DNA from 3 places in the Pseudomonas sp. KH_024_B2 genome. Region 1 is predicted to be linked to each of the others. Evidence: predicted binding sites of a transcription regulator. Region 1 holds the regulator's gene; each other region holds the start of a gene.
The links. The regulator FliA, encoded in region 1, starts transcription of late flagellar genes. The targets are predictions, from matches to a motif close to CTAAAGTTTNNNNNNNNNNNGCCGNTAA.
Positions count from the first base shown of each region.

Region 2: the regulator FliA is predicted to act here: its motif matches at 1,137-1,164, upstream of AC3I0A_RS10285 (methyl-accepting chemotaxis protein).
Region 3: the regulator FliA is predicted to act here: its motif matches at 1,749-1,776, upstream of AC3I0A_RS15180 (methyl-accepting chemotaxis protein).

Region 1 covers NZ_CM174502.1:4,105,677-4,110,202, reverse strand. Annotated here, with positions in the region: gene flhF (flagellar biosynthesis GTPase FlhF) at 1-305, shown strand, start outside; gene fleN (flagellar synthesis regulator FleN) at 425-1,255, shown strand; gene fliA (RNA polymerase sigma factor FliA) at 1,252-1,992, shown strand; gene AC3I0A_RS19080 (chemotaxis response regulator CheY) at 2,161-2,532, shown strand; gene AC3I0A_RS19075 (protein phosphatase CheZ) at 2,554-3,342, shown strand; gene AC3I0A_RS19070 (chemotaxis protein CheA) at 3,373-4,526, shown strand, end outside.
Region 2 covers NZ_CM174502.1:2,191,666-2,196,191, forward strand. Annotated here, with positions in the region: gene AC3I0A_RS10275 (patatin-like phospholipase family protein) at 1-134, shown strand, start outside; gene AC3I0A_RS10280 (TraR/DksA family transcriptional regulator) at 689-1,093, shown strand; gene AC3I0A_RS10285 (methyl-accepting chemotaxis protein) at 1,388-2,998, shown strand; gene AC3I0A_RS10290 (DUF2789 domain-containing protein) at 3,040-3,279, opposite strand; gene AC3I0A_RS10295 (hypothetical protein) at 3,394-3,624, opposite strand; gene AC3I0A_RS10300 (hypothetical protein) at 3,783-4,031, opposite strand; gene AC3I0A_RS10305 (hypothetical protein) at 4,461-4,526, shown strand, end outside.
Region 3 covers NZ_CM174502.1:3,248,444-3,252,969, reverse strand. Annotated here, with positions in the region: gene AC3I0A_RS15180 (methyl-accepting chemotaxis protein) at 19-1,653, opposite strand; gene AC3I0A_RS15175 (undecaprenyl-diphosphate phosphatase) at 1,915-2,745, shown strand; gene AC3I0A_RS15170 (DUF1294 domain-containing protein) at 2,742-3,170, shown strand; gene AC3I0A_RS15165 (MmcQ/YjbR family DNA-binding protein) at 3,167-3,526, opposite strand; gene AC3I0A_RS15160 (LysR substrate-binding domain-containing protein) at 3,523-4,431, opposite strand.

The DNA of each region.
Region 1 (4,526 bases):
GCCAAAAACAGGTTCTAACCGCTGCTTATCACAGTTACAAACGTTGTGGGCTGGCCGGCTGCATCCTGACTAAACTGGATGAAACGGCGAGTCTGGGCGAAGTGTTGAGTCTGGCGATCAGTCACGAATTACCCGTTGCCTATCTGACCGATGGGCCGCGGATTCCGGATGATCTGCATTTGCCGCGGCGCCATCAATTGGTCAGTCGCGCCGTGAGTGTGCAGATGCAGGAAGAACCCAGCGAAGAAGCCATGGCTGATATGTTCGCTGATCTCTACCACAGTCCGGCCAAGCGGGTCGGCTGAGGTAATAATGAATAGATTGCAGTGTATCTACATCGATGGTCTGCCATGCATTGTTCCAATGGTGAACGCGCAGCCAGTTATGTGGCCTCCGTCTAAGTAAGACAAGGTAAAAAACGAACATGGGTAGCATGCATCCCGTACAGGTGATCGCGGTGACCGGCGGCAAAGGTGGCGTCGGGAAGACTAACGTGTCAGTGAACTTGTCCCTGGCTCTAGCTGAGCTCGGCCGGCGCGTCATGCTGCTGGATGCCGATCTGGGGCTGGCGAACGTCGACGTTCTGTTGGGACTGACACCCAAACGCACTTTGGCCGATGTGGTCGAGGGGCGCTGTGAGCTGCGCGATGTGCTGCTGCAGGGACCCGGCGGAATTCGCATTGTCCCCGCGGCGTCCGGCACGCAGAGCATGGTGCATTTGAGTCCGGCGCAACATGCCGGGCTGATCCAGGCTTTCAGCGATATCGGCGACAACCTCGACGTGCTGGTGATCGACACCGCCGCCGGGATTGGCGAGTCGGTCGTCAGTTTCGTGCGCGCCGCCCAGGAAGTCCTGCTGGTGGTCTGCGACGAGCCGACCTCGATCACCGATGCCTACGCGCTGATCAAATTGCTCAATCGCGATTACGGCATGAACCGCTTCCGGGTGCTCGCCAACATGGCGCAGAGCCCGCAGGAAGGCCGCAATCTGTTCGCCAAGTTGACCAAGGTCACGGATCGCTTCCTGGACGTGGCCTTACAATACGTCGGTGCGGTTCCCTACGACGAGTGCGTGCGCAAGGCTGTGCAGAAACAGCGTGCGGTCTATGAAGCGTTCCCGCGCTCGAAGTGCTCGCTGGCGTTCAAGGCTATTGCCCAGAAGGTCGATACCTGGCCGCTACCTGCCAATCCTCGTGGGCATCTGGAATTTTTCGTCGAACGGCTGGTGCATCAGACAGCGGGTCCTGTTCTATGACAGCCAGCGGTTACAACCTTTACAAGACGTCGGCGCGTGACAGCCAGTACGAACTGATCGAGCGCTATGCGCCACTGGTCAAGCGTATTGCCTACCACTTGCTGGCGCGCCTGCCGGCCAGTGTTCAGGTCGAGGATCTGATCCAGGCCGGGATGATCGGCTTGCTGGAAGTGTCGACCAAATACGACGCCAGCAAGGGCGCGAGTTTCGAGACTTACGCGGGTATCCGCATTCGTGGCGCGATGCTCGATGAAGTGCGTAAAGGCGACTGGGCTCCACGTTCGGTCCACCGCAATACCCGGATGGTCAGTGACGCAATCCGCTCAATTGAAGCTAAAACCGGCCGTGACGCTAAAGATCATGAAGTTGCGGCCGAACTCCAATTGAGTCTCGATGATTATTACGGGATTTTGAACGACACCCTGGGTAGCCGCTTATTCAGTTTCGACGATCTGTTGCAGGACGGCGAGCATGAAGGGCTGCACGAGGATGGCGCGAGTGCTCATCTCGAGCCGTCGCGTGATCTGGAAGATGAACGTTTCCAGGCTGCGTTGGCGGACGCGATTGCCAATTTGCCGGAGCGTGAGCGACTGGTGTTGGCGCTGTACTACGACGAAGAGCTGAACCTCAAGGAAATCGGTGAGGTCCTGGGGGTCAGCGAATCGCGGGTCAGCCAGTTACACAGCCAGTGCGCGGCCCGTTTACGGGGGCGTTTGGGGGAGTGGCGAGCGCGCTGACAGGCAGTGTGGGGACACTGCGAACGAGGTTGGTACGGCATTTTGCTGCACCGGTCACGGCCCGTTGTAATCCATACAACCGTTGAGTGTTACGCCTAATTGATTGAATGGCGCGTTCAGGTGCTGCGCGCGTTTTAAGACTGCTTGGAGGTCGAATTGGACAAGAATATGAAAATCCTCATCGTTGATGACTTCTCAACGATGCGGCGGATCATAAAAAACCTGTTGCGTGACCTTGGGTTCACCAACACGGTCGAGGCGGATGACGGTACTACCGCGATTCCGGTCCTCAACAGCGGGAGCATCGACTTTCTGGTAACGGACTGGAACATGCCCGGCATGACCGGTATCGATCTACTGCGCCACGTGCGTGCCGATGAAAAGCTCAAGCACCTGCCGGTGCTGATGGTCACGGCCGAAGCCAAGCGCGAGCAAATCATCGAAGCCGCTCAGGCCGGTGTGAACGGCTATGTGGTCAAACCATTCACGGCTCAGGCGTTGAAAGACAAGATTGAAAAGATCTTCGAACGCATCGGTTGATGAGTCCGCCACGGGGGAGCTATGGAGCATAACGAAACTTCACAGGGCGATTTTGAATCGACCCTGAAAAAACATGCCCGCGAACTGGTCGACAGCCTTGAAAAAGGCCGGTTCGGCGATGCTGTGCAACTGATCCATGAGCTCAACCAGACTCGTGATCGCGGCCTGTACCTGGAAGTCGGCAAGCTCACCCGCGAACTGCATAGTGCAATCGTCAATTTTCAGATTGACCCGAATATGCCGCAAGCCGAGGAAGTTTCACAGATCACGGATGCCACTGAGCGCCTGTCCTATGTGGTCAGGCTGACCGAGGCTGCGGCCAACCGCACCATGGACCTGGTCGAGAACAGTACCCCGCTGGTCAACGGTCTGAGCAACGAGGCTCAGGCCTTGAGCGAGGACTGGGGGCGGTTCATGCGCCGCGAAGTCGGTGCGCAAGAGTTCCGCGAGCTGGCCCGGCGGGTAGAGGGTTTTCTGACCCGTAGCGAGCAACAGACTCGCGTCGTGTCGAGCAATCTCAACGACATCCTGCTGGCTCAGGATTACCAGGACCTCACGGGTCAGGTGATCAAGCGCGTGACGCAACTGGTCACGGAAGTCGAAAGCAATCTGCTCAAACTCGTGCTGATGGCCAGTCAGGTCGACCGGTTTGCGGGCATTGAACATGACCACGAATCGATCCTCGCAGAAAAAGATCCGCAAAAACATCTCTCTCAGGGTGAAGGTCCGCAGATTCATGCCGATAAAAGAGCAGACGTTGTGTCCGGTCAGGACGATGTGGACGATTTGCTATCCAGCCTTGGATTTTAGGTTTTTAGACCTGTTAGGAGCACACCCTTAATGAGCTTCGGCGCCGATGAAGAGATCCTTCAGGATTTCCTGGTTGAGGCCGGCGAGATTCTTGAGCAACTGTCCGAGCAACTGGTCGAGCTTGAAAGCCGGCCAGATGATGCAGACTTGCTCAACGCAATTTTTCGCGGTTTTCACACTGTAAAAGGGGGCGCCGGCTTCCTCCAGCTCAACGAGCTGGTGGAGTGCTGTCACATCGCCGAGAACGTCTTCGACATCCTGCGCAAGGGTGAGCGTCGCGTCGACTCGGAATTGATGGACGTGGTTCTGGAAGCGCTGGATGCGGTGAACGGCATGTTCACCGAAGTGCGCGAACGCAGCCCGATCACGGCTGCCACGCCTGAATTGCTGGCGGCTCTGGCCCGTCTGGCCGAGCCGCAAACCGAGGCTGCATCCGCTCCGGTTGCCGACATGGTCGAAGAACCGGCTGGCGAAAGCGAATCGGGCGACATCACCGATAACGAGTTCGAACAACTGCTGGACTCGCTGAACGCCGTCAAGGCACAGGCCGAGGCTCCGACGGCTGCTCTTCTACCTGCCAGCAATGCTGCGGCCAGTGATGAAATCACCGATGCCGAGTTCGAGTCGTTGCTCGATCAGCTGCACGGCAAAGGCCAGTTCGCCGTCGATGCGGTGGTCGCAGCACCCGCTGCACCAGCTGCTCCGAAAGCGGCAGGCGACAGCTCCGATATCACTGACGACGAATTCGAAGCGCTGCTCGATCAGTTGCACGGCAAGGGCAACTTTGCCGTTGATGCGCTGGAATCGGCCATTGCTTCGGCACCGGTCCCGGCTGCGCCAACCGCTGCAGCTGTCGGCAGCGATCTGATCTCCGATCACGAGTTCGAATCGCTGCTCGACGAATTGCACGGCAAGGGCAAGTTCACTGAAGTTGGCACCGCTACCGGCGCCAGCGCTTCGGTTGCGGCGCCGGTTGCCAAGGCTGTTGCACCGAAACCCGTCGCCAAAGCGCCCGAGCCTAGAGCCGAAGCACCGAAGCCTGCTGCAGCCGCTGCGACGGCTGCGGCCCGTGCCCCGGCCGCGCCACCTGCGGAAAAACCGGCCAGTGAAGCCGAGACCACCGTGCGGGTCGATACCGCGCGGCTGGACGAGATCATGAACATGGTCGGCGAATTGGTGCTGGT
Region 2 (4,526 bases), 1.9 Mb from region 1:
CGGTGTTCGACTTCAGCCAGACCGATCAGTTGATGCAACGGGCCTATCAATGGACCCAGTCCTGGATCGAGAAGGGCGGGCTGGCGCGCACCGGGGTTCCGGGTTCATTGCGGGCCCACACTCACCCTGGTTAGCAAGACGGTCAATTAAGCTTTTACGCGGTCCGTAGCAGCTGCCGCCAGGCTGCGTTCGGCCCGGTCCGCGCTCGGGCGAAGCGGTCGTAATCCGATGCATGCGGTTGTTCTGTTAAACCGCTATCGCAGGTTTTAGGACTGCTGCGCAGCCTCGCGCAGCTCGGCAGCTGCTACATAGAATAACTATCGATTGGTGCCGCAAGACGTTTTAGTCTGGCCCCACACCAAAAGTGTTCGAAGCCTCCATCGCGATGATCTTCCACCGTGGCGTAGCCGTTTGTCTTCTATATAGCGCTACTCGATTGAATTTCTTGTTATAAACGCACTCCGATTACCGCCAACAAAGCCTGCCATAGAGCACTTTCAGGGCTTTGTCGACAAATTCGCTGTCATTTCAGTTGCTGAGCCCTCAAGTCGGCCTTAGACTGCCGCCCCTCGTAAATTGAGTGCCGGGTGGCGCTTGGAATGTATGGCGCCTTTCCGACGATCTGAAGCCGGTCGACTGGAACGCTCCCTTATTCGCCTTAATGCACGTATTTTTTATAGAGAAATCAATGACAAAGGAAAAGTTGCTGGCCATGCCGGCGGATGACTACATGAATGCCGAGCAACTGGCTTTCTTCACTGAGCTGTTGCAAGCCATGAAGGTCGAAACCCACGCGCGTATCGAGCAGAGCCGTGTTGCCATTGAAAGCCTGGACACTCCAGCCGATCCTGCCGACGCTGCTTCCGTCGAAGAAGAGCGCCACTGGCTGGTCAATGTCATCGATCGCGACCAGCGTATGCTGCCGCAGCTGGAAATGGCTCTGGGCCGTATCGCTGAAGACACCTTCGGCTGGTGCGACGACAGCGGCGAGGCCATCGGCCTGAAACGCCTGCTGATCAGCCCGACCACCAAGTACTGCATCGAAGCTCAAGAGCGTCACGAGCAAATCGACAAGCACCAGCGTCAGGCCTGATACACCCTTTGTGGCAAGAGCGCTTGTGTGGCGAGGGAGCTTGCTCCCGTTGGGGCGCGCAGCGGCCCTAAAATCTGCAACTCCATTGCGTCAGGTATACCGCATTTGCAGGTTTACGACTGCTGCGCAGTCGAGCGGGAGCAAGCTCCCTCGCCACAGGTTCCAGCGTTCCATCCAATCCCCCGCACTTCTATTGATCTGCTGCAACCCCCACTACTAATGGACCATAGATAATGGCCTGGTAGTGGCGTTCAATGCAGACACAACAAATAGAACAAGCGTGGGGTGACGAACATGACGAGAGACGGCTCTCTGGCTGGCACAGTGCCGCAACCTGTGGCTGTGTCCAACGCCACGGTGCGCTGGTTGGCGCCCACTGTGCAAAGCATCGCCCTGACGCTGGTGCTCAGTAGCATGGCATTCGGCGGCTGGCCGCTTTACCTTTGCCTGCCACTGGCGGTGCTGACTATCTGGCTTCCCCGGCTGCGTTCGCGACCCGGCATCGATACAACCCCTGCGGACACCGGCAGCGCCATCGCCGAGTTGACCCGCGACCTGTCCCATACCACCAGTCACAACGCACTGTCCGCCGCCGGCGTGGCCTTCTCGGTCAAGCAACTGGCCGGCAAGCTGCAGTCGCAACTGGATGCCGCTGCACGGATCGTCAGCAGTGCCGAAGCGATGATCGACACCGAGAAAGTCACTTCACACCTCAGCCGACAAGCCCTGAGCGCGGCCAGTGAAGCCCGTCAGAGCAGTGCCGAAGGGCGCGTGGTGCTCGCTGAATCCATTACCCGCATGCATCAGCTCAGCCAGCGCGCCAATGACAGTCGCCAGCTGATAGAAGCCTTGAGTGTGCGCAGTGAAGAAATCCAGCGCGTGACTCTGGTGATTCAGTCGATTGCCAGCCAAACCAATTTATTGGCACTGAACGCGGCGATTGAAGCTGCACGCGCGGGCGAGCACGGACGAGGTTTCGCCGTGGTTGCCGACGAAGTACGAGGCCTGGCCGGGCGCACCGCGAGCGCTACCGACGAGGTCGGCGTGATGGTCGCTGATATTCAGCAGCGCACGGCGCAGGTGGTGGAGCAGATTCGGCAGTTGTCCAGCGATCTCAATACCGGGGTCGAGCAGGTGGAACACACCGGCCAGTCCCTGGAGAACATCGCCCGGCTGGCGGCTGGGGTCGAGAGCCAGGTGGGTGACATCGCCAAAGGGACAGAAACCAATCGCGAACAACTCGACAGTCTGTTTCACGCTGTCGAGCAGATGCGCAGTAACCTGGCGGCCAGCGATCAACAGACCCGCAGCCTGGCGCAAGCGGCGGTACAGATGGAAGGCCAGGCCGAGACCATCAGCGAACGCCTCGCGGCAGTGGGGCTGGACGACTATCACCAGCGGATCTATGACCTTGCCCGGGAAGGCGCCAGCCAGATCGCGGTGCGATTCGAAGCCGATATCGATCAGGGCCGGGTCAGTCTGGACGACCTGTTCGACCGCAACTATCAGGCAATCCCCAATACCACACCGGCCAAATTCCGGACTCGCTTTGATAGCTACGCCGACCAGGTATTGCCGGGGATTCAGGAGCCACTGCTGCCTCGTCACGAAGGCCTGGTGTTCGCTATTGCCTGCACCCAGCAGGGTTACGTGCCGACCCACAACAAGATATTCAGTCAGCCTTTGAGCGGTGATGCGCAAGTCGATACCCTGCAAAATCGCACCAAACGAAAATTTTCAGACCGAACCGGAATCCGCTGTGGCAGCCATCAGCAGGCGGTTTTGCTACAGACCTATACCCGCGACACCGGTGAGTTGATGCACGACCTGTCGGTGCCGATCATGCTCAAGGGCCGGCATTGGGGTGGCTTGCGGCTGGGCTATAAACCCGAAAATCCGCGTTGAACCATTGAGGCAGCCGGTTGCCTGGTAGTGAGTCGTCGGCGCTAGTGCCTTTGATGCAAACGCAGATTCAAATCGTCGACGACGCGTGCCCAATCGGCATCTTCGCGCAGCTCCTCTTTCAGGAACGCCGCTTGCTGCGGTGTCCAGAAATCGGCGTCGATCATTTTCTGATCGTTGGCCAGCGGCGAATGGCGGGCAATGAAATCATCGATCGCCTTCTCGGTGGAGTCCAGTCCGAGCTGATCGAATAAACCCTTCAAGTCATGTGTTGGCGATTCCATGATCATCTCCTTGCAGATTGGCAACCCAGGCATCCCGGGGTTGAGGTCATTGCCATGCACTGTATCTGAGGGAAACTGCCGCCAGGAGTTCGATTGGCGACATCGGGCAGCTCATCAAGCGTTCAATGCACCTTCATCGACGGCAGTTTTCAGCGACCTGGCTGCCTCTTTGGCGGCCGTTGCGGCAACGTCTGAAGTCTTGAACCAGCGGTCCTTTTCAACCTGATGATAAGTCACGGTGGTGAGTGGCGGTTTGGCGCGCATCACGATCACGGCCTGAAACTCGCCTTCTACTTCCCTGGACTCGCCATGGATGAAAAACTCGCCTATATCAAATTCCGTCACGTAAAGCCTTCCCATGGGGGTTATTGTGCTTTTTTGAAGTACAGCCATGCTGGCTGCTTTTCAATGGTCGGGCCAGTATGGCAGTTGTTGCCTGCCGGCGGCTGAGATAAGTCATGGATATGACGAAACGCCAGCCCCGGCAAACGCTGGTCGGTGTGTCAAGTGCGCGTCTCGAGCTTCTTTGCGAGCGCACAGGCTTCGTTGTGATCTCGGCGGAAACCTCTTACACGACCGGTGGAGATTTCTTTGATATGGAAAAAATTCTTGCCCGCCAGTAGCACTTGATAACGGACCGAAGGTAGCTGTTCGGGCTCTGACTCCAGCGCGTAGAATAGCACCTTGCGAAGCGGTGCCAGGCTGTTCGCGAACGTGCTCGGGGCCTGAGCCGAGGGTGGAAGTGCATGCATATGAAATCCCTTTCTATGGTTTGGGTCCGTCGCTAACAGGTAGTCTGAAACAGCGTCGCTGCTCTAGAATTACCTCCGGCGCCGGTGGTTCAGCCTTATCTAAAGCAATTTTCTTCTGGCGATATGTCGGAAAAGTGCTTTTTTTAAAGAGTTTTCTCCCTAAAGTAGATAGTCCAGTATTCTCTGGCTGTAAGAAGGGCGATTTCCTTCAAGGTCTGACGACGGTCGGGAAAGGCAGCGCGAGCATCGCTCCACTAGTATTCTCAAGCCCCCTGTGTCGAAGGAGAGCTCGGCTCTATTCAGGGGTTTGAGCGTTTACTCATTGTCGTGACACACCGACAGGGTCGTTTTTTTGTGCTGTCTGCGTTTCATGCAGGCAGAGTCATTTTTAGATTCGGGGACGTTTCCTTGGCAGTAAGTAATCTCGATATGCATGCTTTATTCGTGCTCGGTGATTTGCGCGCAAAGCTGGTCAAACAGTTTCAATCACGTTTC
Region 3 (4,526 bases), 860 kb from region 1:
CCCTTCGCCACAAAAACATCACACGCGAAACTGGCGCAACAACCCGTTCAACTGCTCACTGAGCTCTTTGAGGTGCAGGCTGGCGACACTGGACTGCTCGGCGGCCAAGGCGGTGCCATGGGACAGGCCGGCAGCCTGGGTGACGTTCTGGTTGATGTCCTCGACCACCTGCGCCTGTTGCAATGTCGCGCTGGCAATCGAGGCATTCAGGCCGTTGAGATTGCGCAAAGCCTGGCCGATGGCGTTCAGGCTGGCACTGGCCAGACCTGTCTGTTCGATGGTCAGTTGCGATGCCCGACTACTGTCGCTGATGACTTTGACTGCAGCCTCGGAGTGATTCTGCAGGCGCTCGATCATCGACTGAATCTCGGCCGTGGATTTTTGCGTACGCTGGGCCAGCAGCCGGACTTCATCGGCGACCACCGCAAAACCACGGCCTTGCTCACCGGCTCGCGCTGCTTCGATCGCGGCGTTGAGCGCCAGCAGGTTGGTTTGCTCGGCGATGGAGCGGATCACCTCGAGTACGCTGCCGATCTGCGTGCTTTCTGCCGCCAGCGTGCGGATAACCTCGACGGCCTGATCGATGGTGGTCGAGAGCTGGTCGATCTGCTGCAAACTGCCATCGATATTCACCTGGCCTTGCTGAGCCTGTACCTCGGCGTCACGCATTTCGCTGGCCGCATGCTCGGCGTTTTTCGCCACGTCCTGCACGCCGTAAGTCACCTCGTTGATTGCCGTGGCCACCCGTTCCATTTGCCGGGATTGCTGTTGGCTGCGTTCCTGAGCCTGTGCGGCGTTGCTGCCCAGATCCACGGAGGACTGACCGAGGGCGCTGGCGGATATTTGCAACTGGCTGATGACCTGACGCAGCTTGGCCGTGAAACCGTTGAAGTGCCGGGCCAATTGAGCGACTTCATCCTGCCCGTGGGTATCGAGGCTGCGGGTCAAATCGCTTTCTCCGCTGGCGATATTGGCCATGGCCTGCACCGCTTCCTGCAGGGGGCGCACAATGCTGCGGGCGATCAAGGTCACCAGCAGCGCCATGATCAGCGCAATGGCGAGCCCGATGAACGAGGCTTCCCCTACCTGGCCATAGAACTCGGCCTGCATGTCATCGATGTAGACACCGGAACCAAGAATCCAGCCCCAAGGTTCGAACAGCTGTACATAGGAGGTTTTCTGAACCGCAGCGCTGGCGCCTGGTTTTGGCCAGCGGTAGTTGACCATGCCGGCGCCTTTGGCCTTGGCGATGCTCACCATCTCGTTGAACAGCGCATAGCCGTCAGGATCCTTGATCCCGGACAGATCCTGGCCTTCGAGTTTTGGATTAGTCGGGTGCATGAGCATCACCGGCTTGAGATCGTTGATCCAGAAGTAGTCGTTCTGCTGATAACGCAAACCGCGAACAACGCTCAGCGCCTGTTTCTGCGCAGCATCACGGCTCAAGGTGCCAGCGGTTTCCAGGCCATGGTAATAAGCCAGTACCCCATTGGCGGTTTGCACTACGTGCTGGGTCTTCTGCGCCTTGGCCTGGTAAAGGTCATCATGAATCTGCTTGAGCATCACCACGCCCAAGGTCAATAGCATCAACACCGCCACTATCAGGATGAGCCACAACCGACGACTGATCGACACACTGCGCAAGCTATTCATAACCCGTTACTCCCGATTCTTATTCTTGTAATAAATGCCGCCAGCCCTACCCAAGTCTGCTAACGCGACAGCGTTAATCGGGTATGTCTGATAGGATTTCGGCCGCGCGCGGAAAAACCTGAGTCTGGTATGGTTTTTTACCGAATTTTTACGGTTCCTGTTGATCTGATGCGCGCAGAAATTTAGCTGCGCTAGCGAAGCAAACGCTATGGAAAATATTAACGAGGCATGCCTGGAGGCATCGCTTCATTTGGGGGATTGATGGATCTTTGGACTGCCGCTCAGGCATTGATTTTAGGGATTGTAGAGGGACTGACGGAATTTCTGCCCATTTCCAGTACCGGGCACCAGATTATTGTCGCCGACTTGCTCAATTTTGACGGTGAAAGGGCCATGGCCTTCAACATCATCATCCAGCTGGGGGCGATTCTGGCGGTGGTCTGGGAGTTTCGCCGCAAGATCTTCGACGTTGTCGTCGGGTTACCCACAAAACCCAGCGCTCAACGATTCACCATCAATCTGCTGATCGCCTTTTTGCCGGCGGTGGTGTTGGGCGTGATTTTCGCCGACCTGATTCACCACTACCTCTTTAACCCGATTACCGTGGCGACAGCGCTGGTGACAGGCGGGATCGTCATGCTCTGGGCCGAGCGTCGCCAACATGAAGTGCATGCTCACAGCGTTGACGAAATGACCTGGAAAGATGCGCTGAAAGTCGGCTTTGCCCAATGCCTGGCGATGATTCCCGGTACTTCGCGTTCCGGCTCGACCATTATCGGCGGCTTGCTGTTCGGCTTGTCGCGCAAAACCGCCACGGAGTTTTCGTTCTTTCTGGCGATGCCGACCATGGTCGGAGCGGCAGTGTACTCGGGCTATAAATACCGCGACCTGTTCCAGCCAAGTGACTTTCCGGTGTTTGCCCTTGGCTTCGTCACCGCATTCATCTTTGCGATGCTTTCGGTCAGGGGGCTGCTCAGGTTCATTGCCAGCCACAGCTATGCGGTGTTTGCCTGGTATCGGATTGCCTTTGGCCTGGTGATCCTCGCCACCTGGCAGTTCGGCTGGGTCGACTGGGCGGCGGCGAAACCGTGATCGAGCCCCGGCCCCGCGGCAACTCCGGGCAAAAGTCCGGGATTGTCATCCGCTACCCGCGATTCAAAGGGCTGGTCTTTCTCGGTCTATGTGTATTACCGGGCTTCGGCTCGGTGCTGCTATGGCTTCGCGATATCTCGCTGATTCCTTTGGCAGCCTACGGGATCGTCAGCCTGCTGGCGTTCTTCCTGTACTGGAGCGACAAACGCAAGGCCAGCGCCGACAGGTGGCGCACTCCGGAAAACGTTCTGCATGCAGTGGAGCTGGCCGGTGGCTGGCCGGGCGCTTTGTTGGCCCAGCAGCTGTTTCGGCACAAGACGCGCAAGGTCTCCTATCAACTGGTGTTCTGGGTGATCGTGCTGTTGCACCAGGTGTTCTGGATCGACTGGTTGTTTCTTGGCGCCACTGTGTTTTCCCTGTTCTAGAGCTGTAAGCCGATCTGCGCGCGCTTGGGCAACTTGCTGACCACCAATTGATGGGAGCGTTGCAACAAGCCTTGCAGCTCATCGGTGGCCAGCGGGTAGGGCGTTTCCATGATGATCCACTGCGCCCGTGCCAGATAAGGCGCAGGATGAATGCCCGGGCGGTCGACATGGCCGAGAAACAGCTCCTTGTCGACCTTGAAGGCCAGCGACGCACCCCGCAGGTTCTGCAGCGCAAACATCTTGTTCCCGGCAATCGAGAACACCCGCACGCCCCCCCACTTGTAGTCTTCCCTGGCGCCGGGCAGTGCCAGGCAGAAGTGAGCCACGTCCTCTTCGGTCATGGGTCTGGCTTTCATAGCCGTCGATCTCCGCAGCTTTTGAACGACTCGGTCAAATGATCAATCCAGGCGCGCACCGCTGGCAGCACGCCGCGCCGATGAGGGTAGACCGCTTGCAGCCAACCGCCAGGCAGCGACCACTCGGGCAGTAACTGAACCAGTTGACCGTTTTCCAGTTCCTGTTCGCAATACATCATCGGCAGGGTAGTAAAGCCCAAACCAGCCAGTGTGCAGGCTTTGCGCACGATGAAATCATCGACCCCCAGGCGTGCTTCGAGCGCCAACTCAAAGGCCTGCCCCTGGGCATCGAGCAGACGCAGGTGAACCAGGCGATCAGCTTCCAGAGCACCCAATACCGGAACACTCTTCAAGTCTTCGGGGGTGTTGATCTGCCGCTCGCGGACAAAAGCCGGGGTGGCAACCATGATCGTCTGGGCCTGACGCAGGCGTCGGGTGACCAGCAACGGGTCTTCATCGCCCAATTCCCTGACTCGCAAGGCGACGTCTATGCCTTCGGTCACCAGGTCGACTCTGCGGTTGAGCAGCATCATCTCAAGCTGAACTTGCGGGTATTTCTCAAGAAAGGTGCTGGTCACCACCGGCCAGAATTCATGGGCCAGCCCCACCGGGCACGACACCCGCAAACGTCCACGGGGTTCACTGGACATGCTGGCGACCGCCTCGTCGGCCATTTCCGCCTCCAGCAACATGGCCTGGCAGTGCCGAAGGTAACGTTCACCGACCGCTGTCAGTTTCAATTGACGGGTAGTGCGCTGCAGCAATCGGGCATTCAACCGCTCCTCCAGCTCGGCAATACGCCGGGACAAGCGCGACTTCGGAATGCCCAGCATGCGCCCGGCGGCGGCAAAACCACCGGCTTCGACGACCTTGGCAAAATAGTAAAGATCATTGAGGTCTTGCATGGTCAACACTCGACTGTTCTATCAGTGAGACGAACTATCGCATCAATGCCGTCTAATCAGCTATTGGTTTCACCTGTAGGATTGTCCTCAATTGA